Rhodospirillum rubrum ATCC 11170: one gene and its partner. The main gene of each other region encodes a partner of the protein of the gene in region 2 in a complex. Links are inferred from orthologs where the notes say so. Each region holds a gene or a part of one and is shown on either strand. Other genes may lie near its edges.

Region 1 (4,401 bases), 2.8 Mb from region 2 along the record:
AAGGTCGAGCTCGAAGCCCTGAACCTGAAGCGCAAGGGCGAGGCCGAGGCCGTCGCCGTCAAGCTTGACGGCCTGAACCTCGTGATGGTTCGCCAGGCCGGCGAAAGCGGTCAGCTGTATGGATCGGTGTCGGCCCGCGACATCACCGACTCGCTGAAGGCCGAGGGCTTCGTCATCGCCCGCTCGCAGGTTCTTCTCAACCACCCGATCAAGGATCTGGGCCGCTACGAGACCCGCGTCTCGCTGCACCCCGAAGTGATCGTCACCATCACCGTCGTCGTCGCCCGCAGCGAGGCCGAGGCCCAGGCTTCCGCCGCCGCCGCCGCCGCCCTGCTCGAGCGTCCCGAGGACGCCGAAGAGGCCGTGGCCAACGAGGAGGAGGCCGAGGCCGCCTTGCTCGACGACGAGGACGCCGACGAGTACGAGCAGGGCTGAGGCCCGGCCGGCTCGACCGTTCGCTGACAGGGGCCGTCCCCATCCCTTGCCGCCGCCTTGTGCCGGTGGTACGGGGGTGGGGACGTCCGCTTTTTCCCGGCCCGCTTCCCCGGGTCGCTTTCCCGGAGGACATCCGCGTTCGCCGGGCATCCGGTGCCGATAGGATGTCGCGATGACCGGACACTTCCTCGCCGCCCAGAATGATCCCTCCGCAGGCCCCGCCGCCGAGGCGACCCGCCTGCCGCCCGCCAATATCGAGGCCGAGCAGGCCCTGCTTGGCGCCATCCTGACCAACAACCGGGTTCTCGAGAAGGTCGGCGATTTTCTGCGCCCGGCCCATTTCTCCCATCCCGCCCATGGCGCCATCTACGAAGCCTGCGTCACCCTGACCGAGCGCGGCCATCTGGCCAATCCGGTCACCCTCGCCCCCTATCTCGACCACCGCACCGAACTGGAAGAGGTCGGCGGCGCCCGCTATCTGGCGCAGTTGGTCAATGCGGTGGTGACCATCATCAATGCCGAGGATTACGGCACCCTCGTCCACGACCTGTTCTTGCGGCGCGAACTGATCGCCCTGGGCAGCGATCTGGTCAATGACGCCTTCGAGGCCGATCTCGACAGCTCCGCCGTCGATCAGATCGAGGGCGCCGAGCGCAAGCTGTTCGATCTCGCCACCACCGGCCAGACCGAAGGCGGGCTGAAGTCCTTCAAGGACTCGCTGATCGGCGCCATCGACATGGCCGAGAAGGCCCATAAGCGCGAGGGCCAGTTGGCCGGCGTGCCCAGCCTGCTCGTCGATCTCGACAAAAAGCTGGGCGGCCTGCACGACAGCGATCTTCTGATCCTGGCCGGCCGCCCGTCGATGGGCAAAACGGCGCTGGCCACCACCATCGCCTTCAACGCCGCGACGTTTTTCCGCCAGGAGGCCCAGGCCGGCGAGCCCTCGAAGGCGGTGGCCTTCTTCTCGCTGGAAATGTCGGCCGAACAGCTGGCCACGCGTATCTTGTCGGAGCGCGCCGAGGTGTCGTCGCACCGCCTGCGCACCGGCGAGCTGGCCAATGAGGATTTCGACCGGGTGCTGCAGGTGGCGACCCAGCTCCACAGCATTCCGCTGTTCATCGACGATACCCCCGCCCTGTCGGTGGGGGCGATGCGCACGCGCTGCCGGCGCCTGGCGCGCAGCCACGGCGGTGGCGGCAACGGCCTGGGGTTGATCGTCGTCGACTATCTGCAGCTTCTGCAAGGCGGCAAGGGCGAGCGCTCGGAAAACCGCGTGCAGGAGGTTTCGGCGATCACCCGCGGGCTGAAGGCCCTGGCCAAGGAGCTGAACGTGCCGGTGATGGCGCTGTCCCAGCTGTCGCGTCAGGTCGAAAGCCGCGACGACAAGCGCCCCCAGCTTTCCGATCTGCGCGAATCGGGCTCGATCGAACAGGACGCCGACGTGGTGATGTTCGTCTTTCGCGAACAATACTATCTCGAACGCGCCGAGCCGCTGCGCAAACCCGACGAGACCGACGACCGCTATCAGGAACGCCACCTGAGCTGGATCAAGCGCTGCGAGGACGCCTATAACAAGGCCGAGGTGATCATCGCCAAGCAGCGCCATGGGCCGATCGGCTCGGTCAGCCTGTTCTTCGATGGCAATTACACCCGCTTTGGCAATCTGCAAGGCGGCGAACCGCCGCCAGACCTGTAGGCTCCGACGAATCGCCGCCGGGCCTATAAAGCTCCGACGACTCGCGCCGGAGCCCTTTCCTTTGCCGCAGACGTATTTTCGGAGACGTTTCCATGGGTCATGAGGACCGGGCGACGGCCCTTCTTACCGTCGATCTTGATGCCATCGCCGATAACTGGCTGGCCCTGCGCGGCCGGCTGCGCCCCGGGGCGTCGTGCGCCGGGGTGGTCAAGGCCAATGCCTATGGCCTGGGGGCGCGCAAGGTCGTTCCCGCCTTGCTGGCCGCCGGCTGCCGCGATTTCGTCGTCGCCCAGATCGACGAGGGCCTGGATATCCTCGATCTGCTGCCCGCCGACGCCCGCCTGTTCGTGCTCTCGGGCCCGCCCGAGGGGGCCGAGGACGAGGTGCTCGACAGCGCGCTGATCCCGGTGCTCAACAGTCCCGATCAAATCGACCGTTGGGCCAAGGCCTGCGCGCGGGCCGGGCGCAAGGCGCCAGCCGCCCTTCATGTCGATACCGGCATGCGCCGCCTGGGGCTGACGCCGCTGGAACTCGACGCCCTGCTCGCCGATCCCCGCCCGCTCGCCGCCTTCACCCCAGTGCTGGTGATGACCCATCTCGCCTGCGCCGACGAGCCCGATCATCCGCTCAACGCCGAGCAGCGCGCCCTGTTCGCCGCCGCCGCCGCCCGCTTCCCCGGCCTGCGCGCCAGCCTTGCCAATACCTCGGGCATTTTCCTGGGCCCCGAGTGGCATTTTGATCTGGCGCGCCCGGGAATTGGTCTTTATGGCGGAAATCCGACCGTCGGTACAGCCAACCCCATGCGGCAAGTGGTTAAATTACAAGGAAAAATCCTGCAAGTTCGCCGCATTGACACCCCCTTGAGCGTTGGCTATGGTGCAACGCATACGGCCCCGGCGGGAAGCACGATCGCAACCGTCGGTGTCGGATATGCCGACGGATTTCCGCGTTCGGCGGGCAACCGGGCCATGGGGCTTCTGGCCGGTCGATCCGTTCCGGTCGTTGGTCGTGTGTCCATGGATCTGCTGACCTTCGACGTATCGGATGTTCCCGAAAACTTGGCGAGACCCGGTGCCATGATCGACCTTCTTGGACCCGATCTGAGTGTGGACGCCCTGGCCGATCGCGCCGATACGGTGTCCTACGAAATTCTCACGCGACTAGGCGCGCGCTACCCGCGCCGCTACGGCGGGGTGAGGGAGGGGAGCGGCCAATGAATTTCCTGGCCATTATTGGACGGGTTTTTCTTACCTTTTTGCGCCATGTCGGACGGCTGTCGGTCTTTACCGGCACGGCGCTGTCCCATTGCGTGCGCCCGCCGTTCTTCCCCCGGCTGATCGGCCGCCAATTGGTCGAGATCGGCTATTATTCCCTGCCGGTGGTCGGGCTGACGGCGATCTTCACCGGCATGGTCCTCAGCTTGCAAAGCCATTCCGGCTTCGCCCGCTTCTCGGCCGAGGGGGCGACGGCGACGGTGGTGGTGCTGTCGATGACCCGCGAACTGGGGCCGGTCCTGGCCGGGCTGATGGTGGCCGGACGGATCGGCGCCGCCATGGCCGCCGAGATCGGCACCATGAAGGTGACCGAGCAGATCGACGCCCTGACGACGCTGGCGACCAATCCCTATAAGTATCTGGTGGTGCCGCGCCTGATCGCCGGCGTCACCATGCTGCCGATCCTGGTGCTGACGGCCGATATCATCGGCGTCTTCGGCGGCTATCTGATCGGCGTCTACAAGCTGGGCTTCAACCCCAGCAACTATATCGCCAGCACCTGGGAATTCCTCGAGCCGATGGACGTCATCAGCGGCTTGGTCAAGGCCTCGGTCTTTGGCTTTATCATCGCCTTGATGGGCTGTTACCATGGCAGCCAGTCGAAGGGGGGAGCCCAGGGGGTGGGGGCGGCCACGACCAATGCGGTGGTCAGCGCCTCAATCTTGATCCTGGTCTGCAACTACATGATCACCGAACTGTTCTTCGCCCAATGACCGACACTCCCAAAATCGAACTGCGCGGCCTGAAAAAGGCCTTTGGCCCGAAAGTCGTGCTTGATGGCGTCGACCTGACGGTCGGCGCCGGCGAATCGGTGGTGATCATCGGCGGCTCGGGAACGGGCAAATCCGTGGCCTTGAAATGCATTCTCGGCCTGCTGCGCCCCGACAGCGGATCGATCCTGATCGATGGTCAGGAGACCGTTGGCCTGCGCGGCCAGGATCGCGACAAGGTCATGGCCAAATTCGGCATGTTGTTCCAGGGCGCGGCGTTGTTTGA
Region 2 (2,904 bases):
ATCAAGCAGCGCCGCGAAAGCATCTCCATGTATGAGCAGGGCGGCCGTCTCGAGCTTGCCCAGCAGGAGCAGGAGGAAATCGAGGTCATCGAGCGCTTCCTGCCCGCCCAGATGGACGAGGCCGCCATGGCCGCCGCCGTCGAGGCGACGATCACCGCCCTGGGCGCCCAGGGCATCAAGGACATGGGCCGGGTGATGGCGGCGCTGAAGGAGCGCTTCGGCGGCCAGATGGACTTCGCCCGCGCCGGGGCCCTGGCCAAGGCGAAGCTGACCAACTAGAGCAAATCCCCAAGCCCCTTCATTCCGGGGGCGGCGACGATTTGCTTTCCTCCTAGAGCAAATCCCCGGGCCCTTCATTCCAGGGGGCGACGGGGATTTGCGCCGCTCCCAGACCCTCGAAAGCGGTTGCGCCGCGGATCTTGGGGCGAGGAAGCGGTTGCGCCGCGGATCTTGGGGCGAGGAAAGGGCGTTTCATGGCCTTGCCAAATGCCTTTCTCGATGAATTGCGCGCCCGGCTGACCCTGTCCTCGGTGGTCGGCCGGCGCGTGAAGCTTGCCCGCAAGGGCCGCGAATTCCTTGGGCTCTGTCCCTTCCATAACGAAAAATCGCCCTCGTTCACCGTCAATGACGAGAAGGGGTTCTTCCACTGCTTTGGCTGTGGCGCCCATGGCGACGTTATCGGATTCGAGATGCGCGCCGCCAACATCGCCTTTCGCGAGGCCGTCGAACGGCTGTCGGCCGAGGCCGGGCTGGAGATGCCGCGCGAAACCGCCGAGGACCGCGATCGCTCGCGTCAGGCCGCGAGCCACCGTGAGATCATGGAGATGGCCTGCGCCTTCTATCAGAAGGCCCTGCGCCTGCCCGAGGGACGCGGCGCCATGGAGTATTTGCGCGGTCGCGGCCTGGATGACGCCACCCTGGCGCGGTTCCGCCTGGGGTTTTCGCCCCAGGGCGGGGCGCTGAAGGCGGCGCTGGCCCGCGAGGGCGTGGACGAGCAGGCGATGGTCGACCTTGGGCTGATCCTGCGCTCCGACGACGGCCGGCCCGCCTTCGATTACTTCCGTGGGCGGGTGATGTTCCCGATCGGCGATCCGGCCGGGCGGGTGGTGGCCTTCGGCGCCCGCATCCTCGGCGAGGGGCAGCCCAAATACCTGAATTCGCCCGATACCCCGCTCTTTCACAAGGGCCACAGCCTTTACAATCTGGGGCCGGCGCGCGAGGCGGCGCGCCAGAGCGGCGCCATCATCGTCGCCGAAGGCTATATGGACGTCATCGCCCTGGCCCGCGCCGGGCTGGGTTGGGCGGTGGCCCCCCTGGGCACGGCGCTGACCGAGGCCCAGATGGAGGCGCTGTGGCGCACCATCCCCGAACCGGTGCTGTGCTTCGATGGCGACGGCGCCGGGCGGCGGGCGGCGGCGCGGGCGATGGAACGGGCCCTGCCGTTGATCGGCCCCGGGCGCTCGTTGCGCTTCGCCCTGTTGCCCGGTGGACGCGATCCCGACGATCTGTTGCGCGAAGGCGGCCCCGTCGCCCTGCGTCAGGTGCTTGATGTGGCCGTGCCGTTTTCGGAAATGGCTTGGCGCGAGTTGAGCGAGGGGCAGGCCCTGACCACCCCCGAGCAGCGCGCCGCCCTGGAGGCCGCCATCGACGCCTTCGTCGCCAAAATCGCCGACCGGTCGCTGCAGGGCCATTACCGTCAGGCGCTGCGCGACCGCTTCTGGACGGTATTGCGGGGCGACTCCGCGCGCTCACGGGCCGAGCGGGCGCGCAAGGACCCCCGAAAGGAGCGCAAGGACGGTGGGCGCTGGCGCCCGGGCGACCGCCCGCCGGCGCCCGGTCTGCCGGTCGCCGCCCCGGCCGATCCGGCGCGGTTGCGCGAACGCCTGCTGCTGGCGGCGGTCTTGAATCATCCCGAGGTTTTCGATCATGTCGGCGAGCGCCTGGGGGCGATGATTCTGGGGGAGGGGGCGCTTGACTCCTTGCGACAGGACGTCGTAATGATCCTCGGGGGTGGGAAAAGCCTTGACATGAATGGTCTTTGGAGCCAGTTGAGCGCCAGGGGATACGCGGCCGACGTGGCCGCCCTGACGCGGCCGGAACTGTTGATCCATGGGAAATTCGCACGCCCGGGCGCAGATCCGGGCTTGGTCAAGGCCGGATGGGACCATACATATGATCTCCATCAACGCGGAGCGTTGCAGGCCGACTGTCAAAGGGCCAATGAGCGGTTGGGAGAACACATGACTCAAGAGGCCCTTGAGCATTTCCTGGCCTTCAAGCAGCAGGACAAATGGGCCGACGAGCCGGTGCTCGATGGCCCGGTCCCCGAGGGATGAGCCTCCAGGGGATCAGATCCCGGCTGATCGGACGGACGGTCCGGCGCCGGGACACGTGAGTTTTCCCTTGGAGGTCGCGGACTTGAGGGTCCGTGGATTTTTTTGGGAACGGCTCGAGCGTTCGGGACCCCCGGGCGCGATGGGACGAGGGCAGGCGGTCACGGATGATCCCAAGATTTCAAGGGGACACGGGGGGCCGGATATCGGGCAAGGATGGAAAACCGTATGGCGACCAAGGCGACCAACACGGCGGAAGCGGTGAACACCCAGGAAGAGGGCGGCGATAGCCCCTTGCTTGATTCGATGAACGCCGCCGTCAAGAAATTGGTCAACCGGGGCAAAGACCGGGGTTACATCACCTACGACGAACTCAATAACGCTCTGCCCCCAGACGATGTGTCCTCCGAGCAGATCGAGGACACCATGGCCATGCTTTCCGATATGGGAATCAACGTCGTCGAGGACGAGGAAGAGGGCGAGGCCAGCGCCGCCCCCCCGGCCGAGGCCGGCGAGGAGGAACCCGGCCGCGAAGTCGCCGCGACCGGCAATGTCAGTGAAGACGATATCG

The links. Proteins that work in one complex are often made in the same cells at the same time.
Region 1: the proteins of dnaG (region 2) and RRU_RS02165 are in contact, whole or in part, in a crystal structure (PDB 2R6A), measured with the Geobacillus stearothermophilus proteins. The link is inferred for Rhodospirillum rubrum ATCC 11170 from one-to-one orthologs. Residues at the interface, in WP_049624496.1 of Geobacillus stearothermophilus: Lys456, Leu457, Leu458, Pro459, Ala460, Asn463, Ala464, Leu467, Leu535, Leu536, Ile537, Ala538, Gln544, Glu545, Asp548, Tyr549, His552; in WP_033016901.1 of Geobacillus stearothermophilus: Ser13, Glu15, Ala16, Gln18, Glu91, Leu92, Asp94, Ala95, Val96, Pro97, Thr98, Ala99, Ala100, Asn101, Tyr104, Tyr105, Ile108.

The regions. Positions count from the first base shown.
Region 1 is NC_007643.1:484,927-489,327, reverse strand. What follows is about bases 1-2,869. They hold RRU_RS02165 (replicative DNA helicase), read left to right. Parts: upstream 1-607; coding sequence 608-2,131; downstream 2,132-2,869. Other genes in these bases: alr (alanine racemase), read left to right, coding at 2,224-2,869; rplI (50S ribosomal protein L9), read left to right, coding at 1-435. In the rest of the region: more of alr, read left to right, coding at 2,870-3,348; RRU_RS02155 (MlaE family ABC transporter permease), read left to right, coding at 3,345-4,118; RRU_RS02150 (ABC transporter ATP-binding protein), read left to right, coding at 4,115-4,401. UniProt on the Escherichia coli protein: The main replicative DNA helicase, it participates in initiation and elongation during chromosome replication. Travels ahead of the DNA replisome, separating dsDNA into templates for DNA synthesis.
Region 2 is NC_007643.1:3,324,090-3,326,993, reverse strand. It holds dnaG (DNA primase), read left to right. Parts: upstream 1-473; coding sequence 474-2,336; downstream 2,337-2,904. Other genes in the region: rpoD (RNA polymerase sigma factor RpoD), read left to right, coding at 2,562-2,904; RRU_RS14880 (GatB/YqeY domain-containing protein), read left to right, coding at 1-279. UniProt on the Escherichia coli protein: RNA polymerase that catalyzes the synthesis of short RNA molecules used as primers for DNA polymerase during DNA replication.